One region of the Streptomyces sp. BoleA5 genome, then DNA from elsewhere that is predicted to be linked to it. Evidence: predicted binding sites of a transcription regulator. Region 1 holds the regulator's gene; each other region holds the start of a gene.
What was found. Region 1 encodes HrcA, which represses chaperone genes, less so after heat shock. Its sites were predicted from a motif close to TTNGCACTCNGNNNNNCNGAGTGCNAA; they were not measured.
Positions count from the first base shown of each region.

Region 2: groL (chaperonin GroEL) is a predicted target of HrcA. The motif match lies at 5,022-5,048, and genes of this name have one in related genera.
Region 3: groES (co-chaperone GroES) is a predicted target of HrcA. The motif match lies at 4,357-4,383, and genes of this name have one in related genera.

Region 1 covers NZ_KB892090.1:157,480-166,673, forward strand. The annotation lists gene B085_RS0100675 (SpoIIE family protein phosphatase) at 1-1,499, shown strand, start outside; gene hemW (radical SAM family heme chaperone HemW) at 1,603-2,835, shown strand; gene B085_RS0100685 (DUF3097 domain-containing protein) at 2,837-3,664, opposite strand; gene B085_RS0100690 (MBL fold metallo-hydrolase) at 3,695-4,429, opposite strand; gene hrcA (heat-inducible transcriptional repressor HrcA) at 4,637-5,653, shown strand; gene dnaJ (molecular chaperone DnaJ) at 5,653-6,792, shown strand; gene B085_RS0100705 (16S rRNA (uracil(1498)-N(3))-methyltransferase) at 6,921-7,658, shown strand; gene B085_RS0100710 (S41 family peptidase) at 7,746-9,194, shown strand, end outside.
Region 2 covers NZ_KB892102.1:376,053-385,246, forward strand. The annotation lists gene B085_RS0118360 (hypothetical protein) at 1-180, shown strand, start outside; gene B085_RS0118365 (DUF4031 domain-containing protein) at 182-454, shown strand; gene B085_RS0118370 (VOC family protein) at 534-947, shown strand; gene B085_RS0118375 (maleylpyruvate isomerase family mycothiol-dependent enzyme) at 982-1,593, opposite strand; gene B085_RS0118380 (hypothetical protein) at 1,667-2,365, opposite strand; gene B085_RS0118385 (copper homeostasis protein CutC) at 2,418-3,119, shown strand; gene groL (chaperonin GroEL) at 3,213-4,835, opposite strand; gene B085_RS0118395 (cold-shock protein) at 5,196-5,402, opposite strand; gene B085_RS0118400 (ubiquitin-like small modifier protein 1) at 5,829-6,107, opposite strand; gene thrC (threonine synthase) at 6,152-7,438, opposite strand; SAM riboswitch class I at 7,457-7,584, opposite strand; gene B085_RS0118410 (glucosyl-3-phosphoglycerate synthase) at 7,742-8,713, shown strand; gene B085_RS0118415 (alpha,alpha-trehalose-phosphate synthase (UDP-forming)) at 8,820-9,194, shown strand, end outside.
Region 3 covers NZ_KB892128.1:25,051-34,244, reverse strand. The annotation lists gene B085_RS0132520 (LysR family transcriptional regulator) at 1-48, opposite strand, end outside; gene B085_RS0132515 (aminotransferase class V-fold PLP-dependent enzyme) at 133-1,188, shown strand; gene B085_RS0132510 (SDR family NAD(P)-dependent oxidoreductase) at 1,302-2,087, shown strand; gene groL (chaperonin GroEL) at 2,154-3,776, opposite strand; gene groES (co-chaperone GroES) at 3,901-4,209, opposite strand; gene B085_RS0132495 (THUMP-like domain-containing protein) at 4,545-5,741, shown strand; gene B085_RS44500 (HAD family hydrolase) at 5,748-6,401, opposite strand; gene B085_RS0132485 (hypothetical protein) at 6,541-6,801, opposite strand; gene tsaD (tRNA (adenosine(37)-N6)-threonylcarbamoyltransferase complex transferase subunit TsaD) at 6,798-7,913, opposite strand; gene rimI (ribosomal protein S18-alanine N-acetyltransferase) at 7,906-8,400, opposite strand; gene tsaB (tRNA (adenosine(37)-N6)-threonylcarbamoyltransferase complex dimerization subunit type 1 TsaB) at 8,418-9,071, opposite strand.

The DNA of each region.
Region 1 (9,194 bases):
GCCGCGACGGAGGGCGCGGACTGCAGCTCGTCTCCGCGCTCTCCGAAGAGTGGGGCATCACCTACCGGCGCGAGCTCAAGACCATCTGGTGCCGGCTGGCCGCCGACCGCGAGCCCGTGGGGACGCTGCCGCCGGCCCCCGAGGCCGACCGCGCCCTGCTGCGCGGACTGCGCGCCACCGAGATCCTCGCGCCGACGGCGTACCGGCTGCCGCGGCGGTACGACAGCGAGTGGATCAACCGCGGCTCGCTCTCCTTCCTCGCCGAGGCATCCGACCTGCTCGCCGGGCAGCTCGACGAGGACATGGTCGCCTCGCTCGCCGGGCAGCTGCTCGTGCCCCGCCTCGCCGACTGGTGCGCGGTCTGGCTCTCCGGGGACGGGCCCGAGGGTGCCGAGCCGCGCCTGGCGCGCGTCTGGCACACCTCGGAGGGCCGCATCGACGAGCTGCGCATGGTGCTGGAGAAGGAACCGCCGCCGCCCGCCTCCCGCGCCGGCGCCGTGCCCTGGCCGTGGCCCGCCACCGCCCAGGGCGCGGACGCGTTCGGCGCGGCCCTCGCCTGCCCCCTGGTCACCGGCGGCCGCTGCCACGGCACGCTGCTGCTCGGGCGCACCGGGCTGATGCGCTTCCCCGACGAGGTCATCGGCCTCATCGAGGACTTCGCGCGCCGCGTCGCACTGGCGGTGGGCACCGCCCGGCAGTACACGCGCCAGGCCATGATCAGCCGGGTCCTGCAGCGCGGCCTGCTGCCCGCGGGGCTCGGCGCGGTGCCGGGCCTCGACACGGCCGTCGTCTACGAGCCCACGCGTGCCGATGTCGTCGGCGGCGACTTCTACGACCTCTTCCCCGCGGGCGGCGGCCGGTGGTGCTTCGCCCTCGGCGACGTCCAGGGCAACGGCCCCGAGGCGGCCGCGGTCACCGGCCTCGCCCGGCCCGTCATGCGGCTCCTCGCGCGCGAGGGGTACGGCGTCACGGAGGTCCTCGACCGGCTCAACCGCGCGCTCGCGGACGAGGCCGCCGCGGCCACGCTCGGCGACGCGCTCGGGCCGGGGTGGGACACGGGGCCGCGGTTCCTGTCCCTGCTGTACGGGGAGATCGTGCCGGAGGGTGTGGGGGAGGGCACCGGTGCGCCGGGCGGCGGCGCCCTGTGCACCCTGGCCAGCGCCGGGCATCCCCTTCCGCTCCTGCTGACAGGGGACGGCGCGGTACGGCCCGCCGCGGTGCCGCAGATACTGCTGGGGATCACGGACGACGCGCGCTACCGCAGCGAATCGTTCCGGCTGGCCCCCGGGGACACGCTGCTGTGCGTCACGGACGGGGTGACGGAGCGGCGCAACGGGAGCCGCCAGTTCGACGACGACGACGGGCTGGCGGCCGTGCTGGCGGCTTGCGCCGGGCTGGGGGCGGCGGGGGTGGCGGAGCGGATCCGGAGGGCGGTGCACGAGTACGACGTGGCGCCGCCGGATGATGATCTCGCGGTGCTCGTGCTTCAGGCCCAGTGAGGGGCGCAGCCGCCCGCAGGCGCAACGGAGCCGCACACGACAACCGGGCCCCGCACGAGGGGACCGGAACCGCCCTCGGAAGGGATGGCGGACAATGGGACGCATGCCATCCGTACTGCCCGACGGGGAGCCCATGCCGGAGGACGGCGCGCTCCCCCCGACCGCGCTGCACGGCGCGGACTCCCGCCCCCTGGGGTTCTACCTGCACGTCCCGTACTGCGCCACCCGCTGCGGGTACTGCGACTTCAACACCTACACCGCCGCCGAGCTGCGCGGCACCGGGGGCGTGCTCGCCTCACGGGAGAACTACGCGGACACCCTGGTCGACGAGATCCGGCTGGCCCGCAAGGTGCTGGGCGACGACCCCCGCCGCGTCGAGACCGTGTTCGTCGGAGGCGGGACGCCGACCCTGCTGCCGGCCGCGGACCTGGCCCGGATGCTGGGGGCCATCCGGGAGGAGTTCGGCCTGGCGGAGGGTGCGGAGGTCACCACGGAGGCGAACCCGGAGTCCGTGGACCCGGCGTATCTGGAGGAGCTTCGGGCCGGGGGGTACACGCGGCTCTCGTTCGGGATGCAGAGCGCCCGCCCGCACGTGCTGCAGGTACTGGACCGGCGGCACACGCCGGGCCGCCCGGAGCAGTGTGTGGCGGAGGCCCGGGCGGCGGGGTTCGAGCACGTCAACCTGGACCTGATCTACGGCACGCCCGGGGAGTCGGACGACGACTGGCGGGCGTCGCTGGACGCCGCGATCGGCGCGGGGCCCGACCATGTGTCGGCGTACGCGCTGATCGTGGAGGAGGGCACGCAGCTGGCGCGCAGGATCCGGCGCGGCGAGGTGCCGATGACGGACGACGACGTGCACGCGGACCGCTACCTGATCGCGGAGGAGCGCCTGGCGGCGGCCGGCTACGGCTGGTACGAGGTGTCGAACTGGGCGACCTCGCAGGCGGCCCGGTGCCGCCACAACGAGCTGTACTGGACCGGCGCGGACTGGTGGGGAGCCGGGCCCGGCGCGCACAGCCACGTGGGCGGGGTGCGGTGGTGGAACGTGAAGCACCCCGCGGCGTACGCGGCGGCGCTCGCCGAGGGCCGCAGTCCCGGGGCGGGCCGTGAGGTGCTGGCGGCGGAGGACCGCCGGGTGGAGCGGATCCTGCTGGAGCTGAGGCTGTCCGACGGCTGCCCGCTGGACGTGCTCGCCCCGGCGGGCGCCGGGGCCGCGGAGCGCGCCGTAAGGGACGGGCTCCTGGAGACCGGTCCTTACCGTGAGGGCCGTGCCGTCCTCACGCTGCGCGGCCGCCTGCTGGCCGACGCCGTCGTCAGGGACCTGGTCGACTGACTCACGCCGGGGCCGTGACGAAGTCGATCAGCTCCTCCACGCGCCCCAGCAGTTCCGGCTGGAGGTCCTTGTAGGAGTGGACGGCGCCCAGGATGCGCTGCCAGGCGGCGCCGGTGTTCTCCGGCCAGCCCAGGGCGCGGCACACGCCGGTCTTCCAGTCCTGGCCGCGGGGGACGGCCGGCCAGGCGGGGATGCCGACGGAGGAGGGCTTCACGGCCTCCCAGACGTCGATGTAGGGGTGGCCGGCGACCAGGACGTGCTCGCCGGTGACCTCCGCGGCGATCCGGGACTCCTTGCTGCCGGGCACCAGGTGGTCGACGAGCACGCCGAGGCGCGCGTCCGGGCCGGGGGCGAAGGAGGCGACGATGGCGGGGAGGTCGTCGACGCCTTCCAGGTACTCGACGACGACGCCCTCGATCCGCAGGTCGTCGCCCCAGACGCGCTCGACCAGTTCCGCGTCGTGGCGGCCCTCGACGTAGATACGGCCGGCGCGGGCGACCCGGGCCCGGGCGCCGGGGACGGCGAGGGAGCCGGAGGCGGTCAGCCGCGGGCCGCCCGCGGGGGCGGTGGAGGGGCGCACGAGGGTGACCACGCGGCCCTCCAGGAGGAAGCCGCGGGTTGCCATGGGGAAGACGCGGTGCTTGCCGAAGCGGTCCTCAAGGGTGACCGTGGGGCCCTCGGCGGTCTTCTCGCAGCGGACGACGGCGCCGCAGAAGCCGGTGGAGACCTCCTCCACCACCAGGTCCCGCTCGGCGGCGACCTCGGGCGCGGGCGTGGCGGGCCGTTTCCACGGCGGGGTGAGGTCGGGGTCGTAGCTGCGGCTGCGCATGCCTGCGATCGTATCCGCGCGGCACGCCGCTCAGGCGGATCCGAACCGGGCGGCGAGCGAGTCCCGTTGGGCGCGGACGAAGCGGGCGTCGACGACCGCGCCGTGGCCCGGCACGTACAGCGCGGTCTCGCCGCCCAGCAGCAGCAGCCGGTCCAGGGCGGCGGGCCAGGCGTGCGGGGCGGCGTCGGGCCCGGCCTGGGGCTCGCCGGACTCCTCGACGAGGTCGCCGCAGAAGACCACGGCCGGCGTGCCCGGCACGACCACCGCCAGGTCGTGCGTGGTGTGCCCCTCACCCGGGTGGACCAGCAGGACCTGCCGGTCGCCGCCGAGGTCGAGTTCGCAGGAGCCGTCCACGAGGTGACCGGGGTGCACGAGGGCCTCCGCCGCCCACGCGGACTCGGCCTCGTCGGCGCCGTGCCGGACCGCGTCCCGGCCCAGCGAGAAGCGCTCGCGGCCGAGGTAGGTGTCGAGCGTCATCTCGCCGAACACCTGGACGCCCTCGAAGGCGGCGGTGCCGAAGACGTGGTCGAAGTGGCCGTGGGTGAGTGCGATGTGCGTCACGTCCCGCCCGGTCAGTTCGCGGACCTCACGGCGGAGTCCGGCGCCCTCGGGGACGGAGGAGCCCGTGTCGATCAGCAGCACGCCGTCGTCGCCGACGACCACCCCGACGGTCACGTCGAGGAAGGGCAGCCGCCGCCGTGCGACGCCCGGGGCGAGCTGTTCCCAGCCGCCGGGGGAGCCCGGCGCGGTCGGTGTGGTCTCCACAACGTGACGGTATCCCCGCCACCTGCCCCGCGCCCGCTACGGTGGCCGGTCAAGGACGTCCCGGGACCGGACCCGTGGACGGCCCTTGCCGAGGTCTTGCCACCCCGCCGTACACTGACTTGGGGAAAGCTGGCACTCAGCCCAGAGGAGTGCCAGGCCACGGGGGCGACACGACCCGCACGGTGACCGAGCGACTGGAGGTGCGCGATGCTCAGTGAACGACGACTGGAAGTGCTGCGTGCCATCGTCCAGGACTACGTGGGCACCGAGGAGCCGGTCGGCTCCAAGGCGCTGACCGAGCGGCACGCCCTCGGCGTTTCCCCGGCCACCGTCCGCAACGACATGGCCGTGCTGGAGGACGAGGGCTACATCCAGCAGCCCCACACCAGCGCCGGCCGCGTGCCGACCGACAAGGGCTACCGGCTCTTCGTCGACCGGCTGACCAGTGTCAAGCCGCTGTCCGGCGCGGAGCGCCGGGCCATCGGGAACTTCCTGGACGGCGCCGTCGACCTCGACGACGTGGTGGCCCGGACGGTCCGGCTGCTTGCGCAGCTCACCCGGCAGGTCGCGATCGTCCAGTACCCGTCGCTCACCCGCTCGACGGTGCGCCACGTCGAACTGCTCGCGCTCGCCCCGGCCAGGGTCATGCTGGTGCTGATCACGGACACCGGACGGGTGGAGCAGCGACTGGTGGACGCCCCGGCACCGGTCGGCGAGACCGTGCTGGCCGACCTGCGCGCCCGGCTGAACAGCCGGGTGGTGGGGCGCCGGTTCAGCGACGTCCCGCCGCTGGTGCAGGAGCTCCCCGAGGGCTTCGAGCCCGACGACCGGCCCTCCGTCCAGGTGGTGCTCGCCACACTCCTGGAGACCCTGGTCGAGGAGACCGAAGAGCGGATCATGCTCGGCGGCACGGCCAACCTGACCCGCTTCGGGCACGACTTCCCGCTGACGATCCGCCCGGTGCTGGAGGCGCTCGAGGAGCAGGTGGTGCTTCTCAAGCTGCTGGGCGAGGCCAAGGATTCGGGCGTGACGGTGAGAATCGGTCACGAGAACTTCCATGAGGGCCTGAACTCCACATCGGTCGTCTCCGTCGGCTACGGTTCGGGCGACGAGGCGGTGGCGAAACTCGGCGTGGTCGGACCGACCCGCATGGACTACCCCGGAACGATGGGAGCGGTACGCGCAGTGGCACGTTACGTCGGACAGATCCTGGCGGAGTCGTAGTGGCCACGGACTATTACGCCGTGCTCGGCGTGCGCCGCGACGCAGGACCGGACGAGATCAAGAAGGCCTTCCGCCGTCTCGCGCGCGAGCTGCACCCGGACGTCAATCCGGACCCGAAGACCCAGGAGCGGTTCAAGGAGATCAACGCCGCTTACGAGGTGCTCTCGGACCCGCAGAAGAAGCAGGTCTACGACCTCGGCGGCGACCCGCTGTCCGCCAACGGCGGCGGTGCGGGCGCGGGCGCGGGCTTCGGCCAGGGCTTCGGCAACTTCAGCGACATCATGGACGCCTTCTTCGGCACGGCGTCCCAGCGCGGCCCGCGCTCGCGCACCCGGCGCGGCCAGGACGCGATGATCCGGCTGGAGATCGAGCTGGACGAGGCGGCCTTCGGCACGACCAAGGACATCCAGGTCGACACGGCCATCGTCTGCAACACCTGCCACGGCGAGGGCGCCGCCCCGGGCACGACCGCGCAGACGTGTGACATGTGTCGCGGCCGCGGTGAGGTCTCGCAGGTCACGCGGTCCTTCCTCGGCCAGGTCATGACCTCCCGCCCGTGCCCCCAGTGCCAGGGCTTCGGCACCGTCGTCCCCAACCCGTGCCCGGAGTGCGCGGGCGACGGCCGGATCCGTTCGCGGCGCACGCTGACGGTCAAGATCCCGGCCGGAGTCGACAACGGCACCCGCATCCAGCTGGCGGGCGAGGGCGAGGTCGGCCCCGGCGGCGGCCCCGCCGGCGACCTCTACGTCGAGATCCGTGAGCTCCCGCACCAGATGTTCCAGCGGCGCGGTGACGACCTGCACTGCACCGTCACCATTCCGATGACGGCGGCGGCGCTGGGCACCAAGGTCCCGCTGGAGACCCTGGACGGGCTGGAGGAGATCGACATCCGGCCCGGGACGCAGTCCGGCCAGTCGATCCCGCTCCACCAGCGCGGCATCACGCACCTGCGCGGCGGCGGCCGGGGCGACCTCATCGTGCACGTCGAGGTGCAGACCCCGGGCAAGCTCGACCCGGAGCAGGAGGAACTGCTGCGCCGCCTGGCGAAGCTGCGCGGCGAGGAGCGGCCCCTGGGGCAGTTCCAGCCGGGCCAGCAGGGGCTGTTCTCCCGCCTCAAGGACGCGTTCAACGGGCGCTAGGGCGACACGGCCCAGCCACCCGGGGGCCCGCGGCCGGGGCGCACGACACCCTGGACCGCGGGCCGTCGCGTGCCGTGAAACGATGGGCGCATGGCCGCCCTGACCCACCGCTCCCCGAGGACCGCGCCGTGACCGCACCCGTCTTCGTCGTCGAACCCGGCGCGCTGGGCCCGGACCGCATCACGCTCTCCGGACCCGAGGGGCGGCACGCGGTGTCCGTGCGCCGGCTGCGGGCCGGCGAGGAGATCGTGCTCACCGACGGCCTGGGGCGCGGCGCGTACGGCACGGTGGCGGCCGTCGACGGCAAGGACACGCTCGAGGTCGCCGTCGCCGAGGTCCGCGAGGAGTCCGAGCCCCGCCCGCGGATCACGGTCGTCCAGGCGCTGCCGAAGGGCGACCGAGGGGAACTCGCCGTCGAGACCATGACCGAGGTCGGCGTCGACGCCGTCGTGCCGTGGGCCGCCGCGCGCTGCATCACCCAGTGGAAGGGCGAGCGCGGCGCCAAGTCGCTGGCCAAGTGGCGGTCCACCGCCCGGGAGGCGGCCAAACAGGCCCGGCGGCTGCGGTTCCCGGAGGTCGCCGATCTGCTGACGACCCGTCAGCTCGCCGGGCTGCTGTCCGGCGCCGCGTTCGCCGCGGTCCTCCACGAGGAGGGCTCGGAGCCCCTCGCCACGGCCCCGTTGCCGCCCGAGGGCGACATCGTGCTCGTCGTCGGTCCCGAGGGCGGGGTCTCCCCGGAGGAGCTCGACGCCTTCGCCGCGGCAGGAGCGAAGCCGTACCGCCTCGGCGCCAGCGTGCTGCGCACCTCCACCGCGGGTGTCGCCGCCACGGCCCTCCTGCTGGGACGTACCGGACGCTGGGGCTGACGCGGCCGCCGAGGTGGCGTCCCCCCCGGCGGGCAATGAGATCGAAAACCCCTGACCAGCCGGGCGCCGGGTGGTTAATGTGGCGACGTGACGCAGCCGCAGCCTTCGCATCCCGCGTACCTCCGCTTCCCGCACCTGCACGGTGACTTGATCACCTTCACCGCCGAGGACGACGTCTGGGCCGCCCCGCTGGACGGCAGCGGACGGGCCTGGCGGGTCAGCGCCGACAACATGCCGGTCGGCCATCCGCGGTTCTCCCCCGACGGGACGCTCATCGCGTGGACCTCCACGCGGGACGGCGCACCCGAGGTGCACGTAGCGGCCGCCGACGGCGGGCCGTCGAAGCGGCTGACGCACTGGGGCAGCGTGCGCACCTCCGTACGGGGCTGGACGCCCGGCGGCGACGTGCTGGCCATCAGCACGTACGGGCAGGCGTCGCTGCGCCGCAGTTGGGCGCGGGCGATCCCGGTCGACGGCGGTCCCGCCTCGACGCTGCCGTACGGGCCGGTCGGTGCCGTCGCCCACGGTCCGGACGGGGCCGTGCTGCTGCTGTCGGCCACGATGGGCCGTGAGGCGGCGGCCTGGAAGCGCTACCGGGGCGGCACCGCGGGCAAGTTGTGGATCGACCGCACGGGCGAGGGAGAGTTCGAGCGGATCCACACCGGCCTGGACGGCAACCTGGAGTACCCGATGTGGGTGGGGGACAGGATCGCCTTCCTCTCCGACCACGAGGGCGTCGGCGCCGTCTACTCCAGCCTCCCCGACGGCTCGGACCTGCGCCGCCACACCTCCGTGGCGGACGGCGGCTTCTACGCCCGGCAGGCCGCCAGCGACGGCTCCCGCGTCGTCTACACCAGCACCGGCCGGCTGTTCCTGCTGGACGACCTCGACGGCGCCGAGGCCCGGCCGGTCGAGGTGCGCCTCGGCGGCCAGCGCGCAGACCTGCAGCCGCACCCGATCCACGCGGCCTACCACCTCGGCGACGCGCGGCCCGACCACACCGGCCGCGGCAGCGCGGTCGAGATCCGCGGCACCACGCACTGGGTCACCCACCGCGGCGGCCCGGCACGGGCGTTGTCGGCCGAGCCCGGGGTGCGCACGAGGCTGCCGCGGGTGTTCGGCGGTGAGGGCGACCAGCAGGTCGTCTGGGTCACCGACGCCGAGGGCGAGGACGCGCTGGAGATCGCCCCCGCGGCGGGCACCGGCACCGCGGCGCCCCGCCGGCTGGCCTCGGGGCGGCTCGGCCGGGTGCTGGGGATGACCGTCTCACCGGACGGCCACCGGATCGCCGTCGCCTCGCACGACGGCCGGGTGCTGCTCGTCGAGGCCCAGACCGGTGAGGTCCGCACTGTCGTGGAGGGCGAGCACGGCCACGCCACCGGCCTCGCCTTCTCGCCCGACTCGGCCTGGCTCGCCTGGTCGCACGCCGGACCCGACCCGCTGCGCCAGCTCAAGCTGGCCTCGACCGCCGACCTCACCGTCGTCGACGCGACGCCGCTGCGCTTCCAGGACTTCTCGCCCGCCTTCACCGCCGAC
Region 2 (9,194 bases), on a different contig from region 1:
GTCAAGGACGCCCTGCTGGAACGGATGGGCCGCTGGCCGCTCTGCCCGCGCTGCGCGGACCCCCACGCCCTCGACGTGGAACCCGAACTCGGCCCCGATCCGCACTGGGTGTGCGAGTCGCTCGGCGAGGCCGTCGCCCCCGTCGGCGGCCTGTCCTCCGCTCTGGGCGGGCCGCGCTGACGTGACCGTCTACATCGACCCGCCGACCTGGCCGGGCCACGGCCGCATGTGGTCGCACATGGTGAGCGACACCTCGTACGAGGAGCTCCACACCTTCGCCGACGTCATCGGCGCTCCCCGCCGCGCCTTCGACGGCGACCACTACGACGTCCCCAGCGAGCGCTACGCCTCCGCCGTCGCGGCGGGCGCCGTCGAGGTCGGCAGCAAGGAACTGCTGCGCCACCTCACCGAGGCGGGCCTGCGCCGCCGCAAACGCAGGCCTTCCGGGGCCTGACCAGCCAGGTCGTGTCGGCCCAGGGCGTGGGTGGGGCCGTTCCGGAGTCCGGCTCATGATCTTGTGACAGGATCGCCGGATGCTACGACTAACCGACTTCATCATCGATTGCCCGGACACGATGAAGCTGGCGGCCTTCTACTCCGGCGTGACGGGCCTCCCGGTCAAGGAGGGCAGTGACCAGGACTGGGCCGGTATCCGGTTCGGCGAGATCGAACTGGCCTTCATCCGGGTGGAGGACTACCGCGCCCCGCAGTGGCCCGACAGCGAGCACCCCAAGCAGTTCCACCTCGACTTCGAAGTCGACGACATCGAGGCCGAACAGCGCCGCGTCCTGGCCCTCGGCGCGACCCTGCAGCGGGACTGCACCGGCCCCGACGGCTACGGCTTCCGCGTCTACACCGACCCCATCGGCCACCCCTTCTGCCTCTGCCGCAACAAGGGTGTCGTGTGGACCGAGCAGGGCATCGTCTGGCCCGGGCACGACCAGTAGGACGCTCCGAGCCCGGCCGCACCGGCGCCCGCGCTCAGAGCGGTTCGCCCTCCAGCCGCCCGGCGGGGAGCCGGCGACCGCACATCGCCAGGGCCAGGTCCTCGCCGCTGCCCCGCAGTTCGGGGCCGGAACCGTACGACCAGTCCAGATCGGTGGCCCGCAGCTGCCGGCCCTCGACGGCGACGCCGAAGTGCGCGTGCCCGCCGCCCGCGGTGAGGTCGTCGAGGAGGATGCCGAGGGTCTCCCCCGGCACGCGGCGCCGCGTGCCGAGCGGCACGGTGACGTCCAGCCCGTGGATCACCACGTGGTTGAGCGCGCCGTGGGCGCCGCCGCCGGGGGGCTGCCACCGCCCCATCGCCTCGGAGCGCAGACAGCCGACCAGCTCCCCGGTGGGCAGTGCGCCGTCCCGCCCGGCGACGGCGTCGGACAGTCGGGTGAAGTCGAAGCCGTGCCCGGCGAGGAGCGCCATGAAGTCCTCCTGCGAGTAGCGCGCCGCCATCGTCATGTGCGCCACGACCTCGCGCACCCGCCAGCCGTCGCAGAGCGAGGGGGTGTCCCACCACGCGGCGGGGGCCCCGTCGAGCAGGTCGGCCAGGGCCCGGAACTCGGCCGCGACGGCGGCCTGCACCTGCGTGTCGTCGGTCATCGCTGCCGTACCCCTTCGTCCGGTTCCGCGGGCGGCCGCCCGCACCGGGAAAGACCGCCCGCACGCGCCGAAGTCATCGGTGGCCACCGTCCGCGGTCCCGTCCACGTCGCCGGGGGCGAGCAGTTCCAGCTCGGTGGTGAGGTTGCGGCGGGCGGTGGCCTCCCAGCGCTCGTACCCCTGCGGGGTGCGGAACAGCCGGGGCAGCCGCAGGAGCTGCCGCAGGACGTCGGCGCGGCCGGCGCGGAAGGCGTCGTCGGGGACGAAGCCGTACTCCTCGCGGACGGCCGCCGCGTACTCGGCGTAGCCGGTGGGGTCGCCGGCGAGGACGGCCAGGTCGGCGTCGCAGAGGACCTCGCCGTCGCGGTCGCCGTCGGCGGGGTGGTGGGTGACGGTGAGCCGGACGAGGCGGGCGACCTCGGCGGTGATCGTGTCGGGAACCCCGGCCTCGGGCAGCGCGCGCTCGGCGAGCCGGGCGCTGCGCTCCTCGTTCTCCGAGCGGTCGGGCCGGTAGACGGCGTCGTGGAACCAGGCGGCGAGCAGCACGGCGTCCGGGTCCTCCGCGTGCCCGGCGAGGACCTCGACCTGGTCGAGGACCGCGGTCAGGTGGGTGACGGTGTGGTAGCGGCGGTGCGGCTCGGCCCAGCGGGCGATCAGGTCCTTGCCGTAGGGCACCGGGTCCACGGACTCCGTCTGGCAGCGGCGCAGCAGGTCGCACCAGCGGGCGAGGAGGGCGGAGCCGGTTTCGGGTGCGGTGTCAGCCATGAAGGTCATTGTGGGGTACGGGGGGTCGCGGGTACGCGTGCGCATGTGACACCCTGGAGATATGTCTAGACCAATTTTCGAAGTGATCGCGCTCGACGCCCACGACGCCCTCGCGGCCCGCGCGGGTGGCGCGGACCGCCTCGAACTGGTCACCGACATGGCGGCGGACGGCCTGACGCCGTCCCGGGAGACCTTCGCCGCCGTCCGGGCCGCGGTGGACATCCCGGTCCGGGTGATGCTGCGGGCCCGCGCCGACTTCGCCGTGGGCGGCGCCCGTGAGGCGGACGCGCTCTGCGCGGCCGTGGCGGCGCTGCGCGGCGAGGGCGCCGACGAGTTCGTGCTGGGTTTCCTCGACGGCTCGGGCGCGCCGGACCTGGTGGCCGTGCGGCGGCTCGTCGACGCGATCGGTCCCGGTGCCCGCTGGACCTTCCACCGCGCCCTCGACCACTCCGCCGACCGGGAGGCCGTGCGCTCCGCGGTACGCGGGCTGCCCGGACTGGACACCTTCCTCACCGCGGGCTCCGCACACGGCGTGGACGACGGCCTCGGCCGGCTGCTGGCGGAGGCGGGGCGTCCCGGCGAGCCGCAGCTCATGGTGGGCGGCGGGCTCCGCGCGGAGCACCTGCCGCGGCTCCTCGCCGCCGGCATCGACGCCTTCCACGTCGGGGGCGCGGTCCGCCCCGGCGGCTGGGCCGGGGCGGTCGACGCGCGGGCCGTGCGCACCTGGCGCGAACTGCTGGACGCGCCGGTCGCCGTCCCCTGACCGGACGGCACCCGCGAACGCCCGAGGGCGGTACCCCCTGCGGGGTACCGCCCTCGGTCTTCTGCCGTGGTGCGGAGTCCTGGTCCCGGAGGATCAGAAGTCCATGTCACCGCCGGGCATGCCGCCGCCGGCCGGGGCAGCGGCCTTCTCCGGCTTGTCCGCGATGACGGCCTCGGTGGTGAGGAAGAGCGCGGCGATGGAGGCCGCGTTCTGCAGCGCGGAGCGCGTGACCTTGGCCGGGTCGATGATGCCCTCACCGATCAGGTCGACGTACTCGCCCGTGGCGGCGTTGAGGCCGTGGCCCGGGGTCAGGTTGCGCACCTTCTCCACCACGACACCGCCCTCGAGGCCGGCGTTGACGGCGATCTGCTTCAGCGGGGCCTCGAGGGCCAGCTTCACGATCGACGCGCCGGTGGCCTCGTCACCGTCGAGCTCGAGCTTCTCGAACACGTTGGACGCCTGGAGCAGGGCCACGCCACCACCGGCGACGATGCCCTCCTCGACGGCGGCCTTGGCGTTGCGCACCGCGTCCTCGATGCGGTGCTTGCGCTCCTTGAGCTCGACCTCGGTGGCGGCACCGGCCTTGATGACGGCCACGCCGCCGGCCAGCTTCGCCAGACGCTCCTGGAGCTTCTCGCGGTCGTAGTCCGAGTCGCTGTTCTCGATCTCGGCGCGGATCTGGTTGACGCGGCCCTGGATCTGGTCCTGGTCGCCGGCGCCGTCCACGATCGTGGTCTCGTCCTTGGTGACGACGACCTTGCGGGCGCGGCCGAGCAGGTCGACGCCGGCGTTCTCCAGCTTGAGGCCGACCTCCTCGGAGACGACGGTGCCACCGGTGAGGATGGCGATGTCACCGAGCATGGCCTTGCGGCGGTCGCCGAAGCCCGGGGCCTTGACCGCGACGGACTTGAAGGTGCCGCGGATCTTGTTGACGACCAGGGTCGACAGGGCCTCGCCGTCGACGTCCTCGGCGATGATCAGCAGCGGCTTGCCGGACTGCATGACCTTCTCCAGCAGCGGGAGCAGGTCCTTGACCGCGGAGATCTTGGAGTTGACGATCAGGATGTACGGGTCGTCGAACGACGTCTCCATACGCTCCAGGTCGGTGGCGAAGTACGCCGAGATGTAGCCCTTGTCGAAGCGCATACCCTCGGTGAGCTCCAGCTCCAGACCGAAGGTCTGGGACTCCTCGACGGTGATGACGCCTTCCTTGCCGACCTTGTCCATCGCCTCGGCGATGAGCTCGCCGATCTGCGGGTCGGCGGCGGAGATGGAGGCGGTGGAGGCGATCTGCTCCTTGGTCTCCACGTCCTTCGCCTGCTCGAGCAGGGCGGCGGAGACGGCCTCGACGGCCTTCTCGATGCCACGCTTCAGCGCCATCGGGTTGGCGCCGGCGGCGACGTTGCGCAGGCCCTCGCGGACCAGCGCCTGGGCGAGGACGGTCGCGGTCGTCGTGCCGTCACCGGCGACGTCGTCCGTCTTCTTCGCGACCTCCTTGACCAGCTCCGCGCCGATCTTCTCGTACGGGTCCTCGAGCTCGATCTCCTTGGCGATGGACACACCATCGTTGGTGATCGTGGGGGCGCCCCACTTCTTCTCGAGGACGACGTTGCGGCCCTTGGGGCCGAGGGTGACCTTGACGGCGTCGGCGAGCTGGTTCATCCCGCGCTCGAGACCGCGCCGTGCCTCCTCGTCGAACGCGATGATCTTGGCCATGTGAAGTGGTCCTCCCGGACTTGGGGTCCCCCCGCGGCACACGGCTGCGGGGAAGGATTACTCCAGGACCGTGCTGGCGCCCGCGACGGACGGCCTGCCCTCCCGCCGGTTCCTTTCCGGCGGTCGAGCGGGCCTCACCCACTCGGTCCTTTGTCACTCTCAACGTCAGAGTGCTAACGCCAATGATTAGCACTCGCCCTAGGAGAGTGCAAGCCGCTTGGCCGGTGCCGTGGACAACCCGCAGGTCCCGGTCGGCGGGCCGCCGGACAGCACGAAGGCCCGCCCCTGTGCGGGGCGGGCCTCGACGCGTACGTTTGAGCGGCCGTACGCGAAAGTGCTCCGTGGCCGATGCGCGGCGCGTCAGCCGGCTGCGAGACGGACCATGTCCGCCTGCGGCCCCTTCTGGCCCTGCGAGATCTCGAACTCGACCCGCTGACCTTCCTCGAGGGTGCGGTAGCCGTCCATCTGGATCGCGCTGTAGTGCACGAAGACGTCCGCACCACCGTCGACCGCGATGAAGCCGTAGCCCTTCTCCGCGTTGAACCACTTGACGGTGCCCTGAGCCATTCCTAACTCCCCTATTGCTGGCCCTTCGCAGACCCGCACCTCGCGGACCCGGGTCAGACCTCACCCCCTACAGCCAAGGGGGCGTGCGCCGGAACGCGTCGACCGCGGCTGAATGTATCTGCCCGGACGCTGTCTGCAACAGGTCAATCGGACGAGAATTCCGGGCACGAAGAATCGGAAGAAGAGCCTGATCGGCGAATAATCCGGGGCAACTCGGACCGGACATAAGCGGCCAACAAGACAATCGCTGCGGGAATTTGGCGATAAATCGCTGACAAGGCCGCCCCGGGGAAGGGGGGTCGCGCAGAGCGTTGCAGGGGGTTGCGAGCCGTTCAGGGCAACTGTACAGGCCTTCAACTACCCCTCGAACACACAGGGGTGCCGGGAAGTCCCCGGCACCCCTGTCGCCTCCGCGGGCCGCGCGGCTCAGCAGCCGCCGGCCACCGCCGGGATGATCGAGACGGACGCGCCCTCGCCCACCGTGGTCTGCAGGCCCTGGGAGAAGCGGACGTCGTCGTCGTTCACGTAGACGTTCACGAAACGGCGCAGCTTGCCCGTGTCGTCCAGGACCCGCGCGGAGATGCCCGGGTGGTTCTGCTCCAGCGAGTCGATGACGTCGGCCAGGGTGCCGCCCTCGGCGGGGACCTCGGCCCGGCCGCCGGTGTAGGTGCGGAGGATGGTCGGGATGCGGACGGTAGCGCTCATGATGCGGGGTTCACCTTCAGTCTGGGTCAGCCGGTGCGATGGGATCAGCCGGCCAGGCCGGCGGCGCGGAACGCGTCGAGGCTCGGGCGGATGGTGGCCGTGGGGCGGGAGGTCGGGGCGACGGCGTCCAGCGTCTTGAGCCCGTCGCCGGTGTTGAGGACCACGGTCTCGCCGGCCGGGTCGAGCTGCCCGGTCTCGATGAGCTTGCGCAGCACGCCGACGGTCACACCGCCGGCCGTCTCGGCGAAGATGCCCTCGGTCCGGGCGAGCAGCTTGATCGCGTCCACCACCTGCTCGTCGGTGACGTCCTCGACGGCGCCGCCCGTGCGCCGGGCGATGTCCAGCACGTACGGGCCGTCGGCCGGGTTGCCGATGGCGAGCGACTTGGCGATCGTGTTCGGCTTCTGCGGGCGCACCACGTCGTGGCCGGCCTTGAAGGCGGTCGAGACCGGGGAGCAGCCCTCGGCCTGGGCGCCGTAGACGCGGTAGGGCTTCTCCTCCACCAGGCCGAGCTCGGTCAGCTCCCGCAGGCCCTTGTCGATCTTCGTCAGCTGCGAGCCCGAGGCGATCGGGATGACGATGTTGTCCGGCAGGCGCCAGCCCAGCTGCTCGCAGATCTCGTACGCGAGCGTCTTGGAGCCCTCGCCGTAGTAGGGGCGCAGGTTGACGTTGACGAAGCCCCAGCCCTCGCCGATCGGGTCGCCGATCAGCTCGCTGCAGAAGCGGTTGACGTCGTCGTAGGTGCCCTCGATGCCGACCAGCTCGCCGCCGTAGACCGCGGCCATGACGACCTTGCCCTCCTCCAGGTCGTGCGGGATGAACACGCAGGAGCGGAAGCCGGCCCGGGCGGCCGCGGCGCCCACGGCGCCGGCCAGGTTGCCGGTGGAGGAGCAGGACAGCGTGGTGAGGCCGAAGGTGCGGGCGGCCTCCAGGGCGATGGCGACGACCCGGTCCTTGAAGGAGTGGGTCGGGTTGCCGGAGTCGTCCTTGATGTGCAGGCCGCCGGTGACGCCCAGTTCGCGGGCGAGGTTGTCGGCCTTGACCAGCTTGGTGAAGCCCGGGTTGAGGTTGGGCTTGGAGGCCACGTCCGCGGGGACGGGCAGCAGCGGCGCGTAGCGCCAGATGTTGTTCGGCCCGGACTCGATCCGCTTGCGGAGGGTCTCGGGGTCGCCGCTCGGAAGGTCGTACGCCACTTCGAGCGGGCCGAAACAGGCCTCGCAGGCGAAGAGGGGCTCCAGCGGGAAGCGCTCGCCGCACTCGCGGCAGGAGAGCGCGGACGCGGGGCCGAAGGCGGAATCGGTGGACGCGGATGCAACGGTCTGCGCAGCCATGTCAGGCGAGGCCCTTTCTCCTCATCTTCCTCACGACGCATCTCGCCGTGAGACGGAATTGGCACCTTCCCCACCTGGACCTCGCGGTCGGCGGGAGGGTTGCCGGGGCTTCAACGGGCCGTTCCCTCTGCCCCTCTGGATGAGCGGTATGGCGCCGGGCGTACTGCCCGGGCATTTGTCGGACGGGGCGCGATCACCGTGGACATACGATGGTCGTGCCTCGTGTTCACGACTGTAACCGACGACCTCGAACCTGGTCATGGGCCGTCCGTCCTGCGAGACGGGCAGAAACGGAGCAACCCGGTGCTCGACGAGGTGGCCGGCTGGCTGCAACGACGGTCCTGGACCGCCGACCACAGGCCGCTGCCGCAACTGCTCGCCGCCAAGCGCGCCGCGGGCGCGCGCGGCACGGTCAGCGTCGTGCTGCCCGCCCTCGACGAGGAGGCCACGGTCGGGGAGATCGTCGGGACGATCCGCCGCGAGCTGATGAGCGAGGCGGTGCCGCTGGTCGACGAACTCGTCGTGCTGGACTCCGGGTCGACCGACCGGACCGCCGAGGTCGCGGCGGCCGCGGGCGCGGTCGTCGTGCACCGGGACGAGGTGCTCCCGCGGCTGCCCGCGCTGCCCGGCAAGGGCGAGGTGCTGTGGCGCTCGCTGCTCGTGACGCACGGGGAGATCGTCTGCTTCGTCGACTCCGACCTGCGGGAGTTCGACGCGCGGTTCGTGTCGGGGATCGTCGGGCCGCTGCTCACGGACCCGGATCTGCGGCTCGTCAAGGCGATGTACGACCGGCCCCTGGAGACCGGCGGGACGGTCGTCCCGGCCGGCGGCGGACGGGTGACGGAGCTGGTCGCGCGACCGCTGCTCAACCTGCACTGGCCGCAGCTGGCGGGGTTCGTCCAGCCTCTCGGCGGGGAGTACGCGGCGCGGCGCTCGCTGCTGGAGGGGCTGCCGTTCCCCGTGGGGTACGGGGTGGAGCTCGGGCTGCTGGTGGACGCGCTGGGCACGGTCGGGCTCGACGCCCTGGCGCAGGTCGACGTCGGCGTCCGGCACCACCGGCACCAGGACGGCCAGGCCCTGGGCCGCATGGCGGCGGCGATCTACCGGACGGCGCAGATCCGCCTGGCACGCGGCCATCTCGTGCGGCCCTTCCTCACGCAGTTCGACCGCGCACCGGGCGGCGGTTTCGAGCCGCACGTCCACGAGGTCGCGACGGAGGAGCGCCCCCCGATGCGCACGATCCCCGAGTACGCCCAGCGCCGCGCGGTGGCCTGATCCCAGGCGGTACCCGCGACGGAGCCGCGACGGGACGCGGCCGGAAAACCCCCGGCTGGGCTAGCTCGTACGTTTGCGGTCCGGGATGCGTGGCTAGGCTGGCCGCATGGTCGCATCGCATGCCGCGCGCGTTCTGGTCGCGTCCAACCGCGGCCCCGTGTCGTACAGCCTCCGCGAGGACGGCACGCTCACCGCCCGCCGCGGCGGGGGCGGACTCGTGTCGGGCCTGAGCGCCATCGGGCCGGACGCGGACGCCGTCTGGGTCTGCGCGGCCCTGGGCGACGGGGACCGGGCCGCCGTACTGCGCGGCGCCGGGGGCACGGGCCGGCTGCCCATCGCCGACACCGGCGGGCAGCACGTACGGATGCTGGACATCCCGGCGGACACCTTCGCGTCGGCCTACAACGGCATCGCCAACTCGGTCCTGTGGTTCGTCCACCACATGCTGTTCCAGACCCCGCTGGAGCCCGTCTTCGACGAG
Region 3 (9,194 bases), on a different contig from region 1:
GGAGCGGGCCACGGCGCGCAGCACGCGAAGGTGGCGGGCCTCGAACACGCTCCGGGCATAAGTATTCCTTGGGGGTCGCGTTCGGTGATCGATGGTGGACTTGGGGCAGTCCTGGGCGCAGGCTGAGGAACCATGGACATCACCGGGGAATTCGCGCTGGACGACGGGATCAGCTACCTCAACACCGCATCGTCGGGCATCGGCCCGCTCCGCGCCGTCGAGGCGCTGCGCACCGCCGTGGCCGCCTGGTCCGACGGCACCGACAACTGGGTGCGCGACGAGCGCGCCCTGGGCGCCGCCCGCGCCGCCTACGCCCGGCTCACCGGGGTCGCCGCCGACCGCGTCGCGGTCGGCTCCTCGGTCACCACACACGTCGGCATGATCGCCGCGGCGCTCCCCGCCGGGGCCGAAGTGGTGCTGGCCGACGGTGACTTCAGCTCGCTCGTCAACCCCTTCGCCTCCCGCGCCGACGTCACGGTGCGTGCCGTGCCCCTGGAGGGCGTCGCCGACGCCGTACGTCCCGAAACCGACCTCGTCGCGGTCAGCGCGGTGCAGTCCGCGGACGGCCGGGTCGCCGACCTCGCGGCGGTCCGCGAGGCCGCGGCCCGGCACGGCGCGCGTGTGCTCGTCGACGCCACGCAGGCGGTCGGCTGGCTGCCGCTGCGCGCGGACGGCCTCGACTACGTCGTGTGCGGCGGTTACAAGTGGCTGCTCGCCCCGCGCGGGGTGTCCTTCCTGACCGTGCGGGAGGGCGCCGAGGACGGGCTGTCGGCGCAGTTCGCCGGCTGGTTCGCGGCCGAGGACCCGTGGGGCGACTGCTACGGGCCGGTCGCGCACCTCGCAGGGTCCGCCCGGCGGTTCGACGTGATGCCGCCGCTGCTGCCGTACCTGGCAGGGGCGGCCTCGCTGGCACTGGTCGAGGAACTGGGCGTCGAGGCCATCGGCGCCCACGACATCGCGCTGGCGGAGCGCTTCCGGGCGGGTCTGCTGCGGCTCGGCCACAAGCCCGTGCCGTCCGGCCCGGCGGCCTCGGCGATCGTGGCCGTCCCGGGCCTGGGCGACGCGGCGGAGCGGCTGGCCGCCGCCGGCATCCGGGTCTCGGCCCGTGCGGGGAACCTGCGGGCGGCCTTCCACCTGTACAACACCGAGGCGGACGTGGACCGGCTGCTGCGCGTGCTCGCGGGCTAGGCCGTGTCGTCACATGCCCTCCCCCAACCCCCGGCTGACGGCGGCGGAAGCGCTCCCGCAGGATGTGCGCGCCGCGGCCCGCGGACGCACGGGGGCTCACTAGCCTGCGGGGCATGACGACTTCACTGATCACGGGAGCCACCGCGGGGATCGGCGCGGCGTTCGCGCGCCGGCTCGCGGCGGACGGTCACGCCCTGGTCCTGGTCGCCCGCGACGGGCGGCGGCTGGAGGAGTGCGCGCAGGAGCTGCGGCAGGCGTACGGGGTGACCGTGGAGGTGCTGCCCGCCGACCTGTCGGCGGACAAGGGCATCGAGACGGTCGAGGCACGGCTGCGGGACCGCGAGCACCCCGTGGACCTACTGGTCAACAACGCGGGCTTCGGCAACCGGGGCGGCTTCGGCGACGTGCCGATGGCCGACGAGCTGACCATGCTCAAGGTGCACTGCGAGGCGGTGCTGCGGCTGACCTCCGCCGCGACGGGGGCCATGCGGGAGCGCGGGCGCGGCTTCGTGGTCAACGTGGCCTCGGTGGCGGCCTTCCTGCCGCGCGGCACGTACGGGGCGAGCAAGGCGTGGGTCGTCAGCTTCACCCAGGGCGTGGCCCGGGAGCTCGCGGGCACCGGGGTGCGGCTGATGGCGCTGTGTCCGGGCTTCGTCCGCACCGAGTTCCACGAGCGGGCCGGGATGGACACCGGCGCAATCCCCTCCTGGGCGTGGCTGGACGCCGACAAGGTGGTCGCCGCGGCCCTGCGCGATCTGGCCCGCGGCCGCTCCCTCAGCGTGCCCGACCCCCGCTACAAGGCCGCGGTGGCCGCGGCCCGGCTGGCGCCGAGCGGGGCGCTCGGCCGGTTCTCGGCGAAGGCGGGGCGGCGCTTCGGGCCTGCCTACCCCCGCGACTGAGGCCGGTCCCCCGGCAGCCCGAAGGCCCCCGTTCCCGGGCGGGAACGGGGGCCTTCGCGGTCCAGCTCAGTGGGAGTGGCCGTGGCCGTGACCGGCCTCGGCGGGCTCCTCCTCCTTCTTCTCCACCACGAGGGTCTCGGTGGTGAGGAGCAGGGAGGCGATGGAGGCGGCGTTCTCCAGGGCGGAGCGGGTGACCTTGACCGGGTCGATGACGCCGGACTTCACCAGGTCGCCGTACTCGCCGGTCGCGGCGTTGAAGCCGTGGCCCTTCTCCAGCTCGGAGACCTTGGAGGTGATGACGTAGCCCTCCAGGCCCGCGTTCTCGGCGATCCAGCGCAGCGGCTCGACCGCGGCGCGGCGGACGACCGCCACACCGGTGGCCTCGTCGCCGGTCTTGCCGAGGTTGTCGTCGAGCACCTTGACGGCGTGGACGAGCGCGGAGCCACCACCGGAGACGATGCCCTCCTCGACCGCGGCGCGGGTCGCGGAGATGGCGTCCTCCAGACGGTGCTTCTTCTCCTTGAGCTCGACCTCGGTGGCCGCGCCGACGCGGATGACGCACACGCCGCCGGCCAGCTTGGCGAGGCGCTCCTGGAGCTTCTCGCGGTCCCAGTCGGAGTCGGTCGCGGCGATCTCGGCCTTGATCTGGTTGATCCGGCCGCTGATCTCCGCGGACTCGCCGGCGCCGTCGACGACGGTGGTGTCGTCCTTGGTGACGGTCACGCGGCGGGCGGTGCCGAGCACGTCCAGGCCGACCTGGTCGAGCTTGAGGCCGACCTCCTCGGCGACGACGGTGCCGCCGGTGAGGGTGGCGATGTCGCCGAGCATGGCCTTGCGGCGGTCGCCGAAGCCGGGGGCCTTGACCGCGACCGCGTTGAAGGTGCCGCGGATCTTGTTGACCACCAGGGTCGACAGGGCCTCGCCCTCGACGTCCTCGGCGATGATCAGCAGCGGCTTGGAGGCGCCGGCCTGCAGGATCTTCTCCAGCAGCGGGAGCAGGTCCTGGATGGAGGAGATCTTGCCCTGGGTGATGAGGATGTACGGGTCCTCCAGGACGGCCTCCTGGCGCTCCTGGTCCGTCACGAAGTACGGCGACAGGTAGCCCTTGTCGAAGGCCATGCCCTCGGTGAAGTCCAGCTCCAGCCCGAAGGTGTTGGACTCCTCGACGGTGATGACACCGTCCTTGCCGACCTTGTCGATCGCCTCGGCGATCAGCTCGCCGACCTGCTTGTCCTGGGCGGACAGGGCGGCGACGGCGGCGACGTCCTCCTTGCCCTCGATCGGGCGGGCGGTGGCGAGCAGCTCGTCCGAGACGGCCTTGACGGCGGCGTCGATGCCCTTCTTCAGGGCGGCCGGGGAGGCGCCGGCGGCGACGTTGCGCAGACCCTCGCGGACGAGCGCCTGGGCCAGCACGGTGGCGGTGGTGGTGCCGTCGCCCGCGATGTCGTTGGTCTTGGTCGCCACCTCCTTCACCAGCTGCGCACCGAGGTTCTCGTACGGGTCGTCGATCTCGACCTCACGCGCGATGGTCACACCGTCGTTGGTGATGGTCGGGGCGCCGAACTTCTTGTCGATGACGACGTTGCGGCCCTTGGGGCCGATGGTCACCTTCACGGTGTCGGCGAGCTTGTTGACGCCACGCTCGAGGGCGCGACGGGCGTCCTCGTCGAACTTCAGGATCTTGGCCATACCGGCGGATTTCCTCGTCTTTGGGTTCTCGTCAAAGACCGCGCCCCGGGTCCCCGGTCCGTGCGTGGACTCGGTGTGCCCGGGGCGTGGTCACGGCATTTCTCGGTTAAGAGCGGCGCCGGTTCTACTTCTCGACGATCGCGAGGACGTCGCGAGCCGAGAGGACGAGGTACTCCTCGCCGCTGTACTTGACCTCGGTGCCGCCGTACTTGCTGTACAGCACGATGTCGCCGACCTTGACGTCGAGCGGGATGCGGTTGCCGTCCTCGAAGCGACCCGGGCCGACGGCCAGGACGACGCCCTCCTGGGGCTTCTCCTTGGCGGTGTCCGGGATGACCAGGCCGGAGGCGGTGGTCTGCTCGGCATCCAGCGGCTGGACCACGATGCGGTCCTCGAGCGGCTTGATGGCAACCTTGGTGCTGGCGGTCGTCACGATCCGACCTCCCCCTTCAAAGGGCTCACGGGAGTGTCTGTCTGGGTGGCGACCTGGTAGGCCCGTCGTCGCGGGTGCCGGACCTGCCCGTCGCGTTTGTGTTGGCACTCGGCATGGCTGAGTGCCAGGTCCGAGACTAGGACGCGCTTAGCACTCGGTCAAGCGGAGTGCCAACGCCGCGCCGTACGAGCCGCTCTCCACCCGGGGAACGGTGCGCTCGGACGTACGGTTCCGGGCCCGGCACACGCCGGGCACGGCAGGGCGGAGGCGGCGATTCCGCTCACCCGCGGGCACGTGCGCCCGGCCGGTCCGGCGCGCCGCGGCGCCGCGGGACAATGGACGGCGTGGATCTTGACGCGTTCTCGGCTCTCCTGACCGACGAGGGGCAGTCGCTGCTGGCCTCCCTGCGGGACTACGACCCCGCCGCCGAACTGGCGACCGCGACGCGGCTGCGGCGGGAGCACGACGCCGGGCTGGTGGCGGCCGCGCTGACGCAGGCGCGGCTGCGGCAGCGGGCGGCGGTGAAGTTCGGCGAGGACGCCTACCGGATGTACTTCACGCCCGACGGGGTCGAGCAGTCGACGCGGGCCTCCGTCGCCCGGCACCGTGCCGAGCGGTTCGCCGCCCTCGGGGTGCGGCGGCTGGCGGACCTGTGCTGCGGGATCGGCGGGGACGCCGTCCCGCTGGCCCGCGCCGGGGTGGAGGTGCTGGCGGTCGACCGCTCCCCGCTGACCTGCGCGGTGGTGCGGGCGAACGCGGAGGCGCTGGGGCTGGCCGGTCTGATCGAGGTGCGCTGCGCCGATGTGACGGAGATCGCCGCGGACGGCTGTGACGCCGTCTTCGTCGATCCCGCCCGGCGCGGCGGGCGCGGCAGGATCTTCGACCCCGAGGCGTACTCCCCGCCCCTGTCGTGGGCGGTCGCGGCGGCACGGAAGGCGCCGCTGGCCGCCCTGAAGGTGGCGCCGGGCATCCCGCACGAGGCCGTGCCGGAGGACGCCGAGGCGGAGTGGGTCTCCGACCACGGCGACGTGAAGGAGGCCGTGTTGTGGTTCGGCACCGCGCCGGGCACCCGCCGCGCGACGCTCCTGCCGTCGGGGGCCACGCTGCCCGCCGCCGGGCTCCCCGACCCGCAGGTGCGCCCCGTGGGGCGGTGGCTGTACGAGCCGGACGGCGCGGTCATCCGGGCCCACATGGTGGCCGACGTGGCGGCGCGGGTCGGCGGCGGGCTGATCGACCCGACCATCGCCTACGTCACCTCGGACGAGCAGCACACCACGCCGTACGCGACCGCCTACGAGATCACCGATGTGCTGCCCTTCAACCTCAAGCGGCTCAAGGCGCTGCTGCGCGAACGCGAGGTCGGCGTGCTGACCGTGAAGAAGCGCGGCTCGGCCGTCGAACCGGAGGAGGTGCGCCGCCGGGTCAAGCCCCAGGGCCCGCACGCGGCCACGGTCTTCCTGACCCGCGTCGCGGGCGCCCCGAGCATGCTGCTGGGCAGCCCGGCCGGGACGAGCGGCCCCGCACGCGCCTGACGGCGGCTACGCGGGCCCCAGAAGGCTCCCCACGAGGCCCGGCAGGTCGGAGAGGGCACCGGCGAGGGCGGTGGGCCCGCAGTTCCCCAGGGCGGGGCCGGTGTATCCCCAGAGCGCGCCGATCGAGGGGACCCCGGCGGCGGCCGCGGCGGCGACGTCGGATGGGCTGTCGCCCACGAAGCAGGCGCGCCCCGGCGGCACCCCGAGCCGGTCGAGCGCGAGCAGGATCCCCTCCCCGGAGGGCTTCGGCGCCGCGTCGCCCCACCCGACCACCACGCCGAAGTTCGCGGACAGCTCCGCGGGGACGAGCCGTGCCACCCGGCTCGCGGGCTGCATCGTCACCACCCCGATCGCCGTGCCGGAGGCCGCGAGGTCGCGCAGCAGGCCCGCGGCGCCCGGGAACGGGGACGCGCCCCACGTGGCGAGCGCGAGTGCGTCCTCCCAGGCGGTCCCGAACACGGTCTCCTCGTCGGTCACGCCGAGCCGTGCCAGGTGCTCGTGGTGCGGAAGGTGGTCGAGCCCCGCCGGCAGGCGGCTCTCGTCCACCTGCTCGCCGAGGGCCGCGCGGGCGACGTCGAGGATCGCCTGCCGCATCGCCCGACGGCTGTCGATGAGGACGCCGTCGAGATCGAAGAGGACGGCGCAGCCGGAGTCGGTCATCGGGTCTTCTCGCCACCTGCCGGAACGCCTCCCGGACACCGGCCGTCCGGCAGGACGCCTGCTCGGGGACGCCACGACAGAAACCCGGTTGCGGTCGACGCCGGACTCATCATACGACCGGCACTCCCCTGACCAGGGCCTACGTCCCCTCCGCCACCGACTCGAAGCGCCAGCGGTGGACGGCCCGCCGGGCCAGCCCCTCGTCCGGTTCGGGGAGTTCGGGCAGCGGGGCGTCGTACGGGGCGTCCCACCAGGTGATGACCAGGACCCGGTCCTGCGGGGCGGAGAAGGTCTCCCGGCGCAGCGGAGCCGGCGAGAGCTGCCGCGAGCGGGCCCACGCCAGCAGGTCGGGCCCGCGCCCCTCGACGGCGCGGGCCTCCCACATCAGGGCGACGGTCACGAGTAGAGGTTGTCCTTGCTGAGCTCGTGGACGTGGTCGTGGACGTGGTCGTGGACGTGGTCGTGCGTGTGCCCGGGCACGGACACGTCCGTGACCTGCAGCGAGGAGTCCGCCGGGAGGTCCCAGGTGGACGACGGCCGGCCGCGGGCCACCATCTCCGCGCCGAGGGCCGCGACCATGGCGCCGTTGTCGGTGCACAGCTTGGGCCGCGGCACACGCAGGAGGATCCCCGCGTCCTCGCAGCGCTCCTGCGCCAGCGAGCGCAGCCGGGTGTTGGCCGCGACGCCGCCGCCGATCATCAGATGGTCGACGCCGTTGTCCTTGCAGGCCCGGATCGCCTTGCGGGTGAGGACGTCGACGACGGCCTCCTGGAAGGACGCGGACACGTCGGCGACCGGCACCTCCACGCCCTCCCGGCGCTTGGACTCGATCCACCGGGCCACCGCGGTCTTCAGGCCGGAGAAGGAGAAGTCGTAGACCGGGTCGCGCGAGCCGGTCAGGCCGCGGGGGAAGCGGATCGCGGCCGGATCGCCCTCGCGGGCCGCGCGGTCGATGGCGGGGCCGCCGGGGAAGCCGAGGCCCAGCACCCGGGCGACCTTGTCGAAGGCCTCACCCGCCGCGTCGTCGATCGTGGAGCCCAGCGGGCGCACGTCGCCGGTGATGTCGGGGGCCAGCAGCAGCGAGGAGTGGCCGCCGGACACCAGCAGCGCCATCGTCGGCTCGGGCAGCGGCCCGTGCTCCAGCTGGTCCACGCAGATGTGCGAGGCGAGATGGTTGACCCCGTACAGCGGCTTGCCGAGCGCGTAGGCGTACGCCTTGGCCGCGGACACGCCGACCAGCAGGGCGCCCGCGAGCCCGGGGCCCGCGGTGACGGCGATCCCGTCGAGGTCGGAGGCGGCGACGCCGGCCTCCTTCAGCGCGCGCTGGATCGTGGGGACCATCGCCTCCAGGTGCGCGCGGCTGGCGACCTCGGGCACGACGCCGCCGAAGCGGGCGTGCTCGTCGACGCTGGACGCGACCGCGTCGGCGAGCAGGGTGTGCCCGCGCACGATGCCGACACCGGTCTCGTCGCAGGACGTCTCGATGCCGAGGACAAGGGGCTCGTCAGCCATGGGTGGTCTCTGTTCCTTGTAGTCCCGGTACGTCAGGGGAGGCGGGCAGCTCGCCGAGCCTCATCACGAGGGCGTCGACGTTGCCCGGCTGGTAGTAGCCGCGCCGGAAGCCGATCGGCTCGAAGCCGAAGCGGGCGTACAGCCGCTGGGCCCGGACGTTGTCGACGCGCACCTCCAGCAGCACCTCGTGGCACTCGAAGGCGGTGGCCCGGCGCAGCAGTTCGGCGAGCAGCCGGGCGCCGAGGCCGGTGCCCCACTGGTCGGTGGCGACGGCGATGGTCTGCACGTCGCCGGTGCCGCCGACGGCGGCCAGGCCCGCGTAGCCGACGACCCGTCCGGTGCCGTCCTCGGCCACGACGTAGTACCGGGTCGCCGAAGGGTGCCGCGCGTCGGCCAGTTCGGACCAGAACATCCCTCGCGACCACGCGTCGTCCGGGAAGAGCCCGTGTTCCAGCTCCATCACCGGGTCCAGGTCCCACCAGCGCATCTCGCGCATCACCGCGGTCACTTCGGCAGGACCGCCTTGTAGCCGGCGGGCACCTGGGCGTCCGGGCGGCGCAGATAGAGCGGCAGCGGGGGGAGGAACTCCTCGCCGTCCGCCAGCTTCGCGGCGGCGAGCGCGGCCAGCGCGGCGGCGGACTGGTCGGCGGGCGGCCGGACGTCGGTGAAGACCTCGGGGTAGAGGGCGGCGCCCGCGCCCACCGCGGGCACGCCCGCGACCTCGTCGGCGATGTCGCCGGGCCGGTCCACGGCCGGGTCGGTCACCCGGGCCCGCGGGCCCTCGTACCGGGCCCAGTAGACCTCCTTGCGGCGGGCGTCCGTGGCCACGGCGAACGGCCCCTGGACGCCGGCGGCGTACGCCAGTCCGTCGAGGGTGCAGATCCCGTGGACGGGGACGCCGAGGACGTCGGCGAAGGAGACCGCGGTCACCAGTCCGACGCGCAGCCCCGTGTACGGGCCGGGGCCGACGCCGACCACGATCCCGGTCACGTCGCCCAGCACGGTCCCGGCCTCCCGCAGCACGCGGTCCACGGCGGGCATCAGCAGTTCCCCGTGCCGTCGCGCGTCGATCTCCGTCGACTCTGCGAGCACGCGCCGGCCGTCGTGGAGGGCGACCGTCACGGCGGGGGTTGCGGTATCGAAGGCAAGCAGCAGCACGCGTTCAGCCTACGGCGTTCACCGGGGTGGCCCCGCCAGGACGGGGGCGCCGCCGCCGCCCGGGACGGCGCTCCCGTCGCCGTGCGGCACGGCTGCTAACGTCAACCCAGCGTGACGCCCACC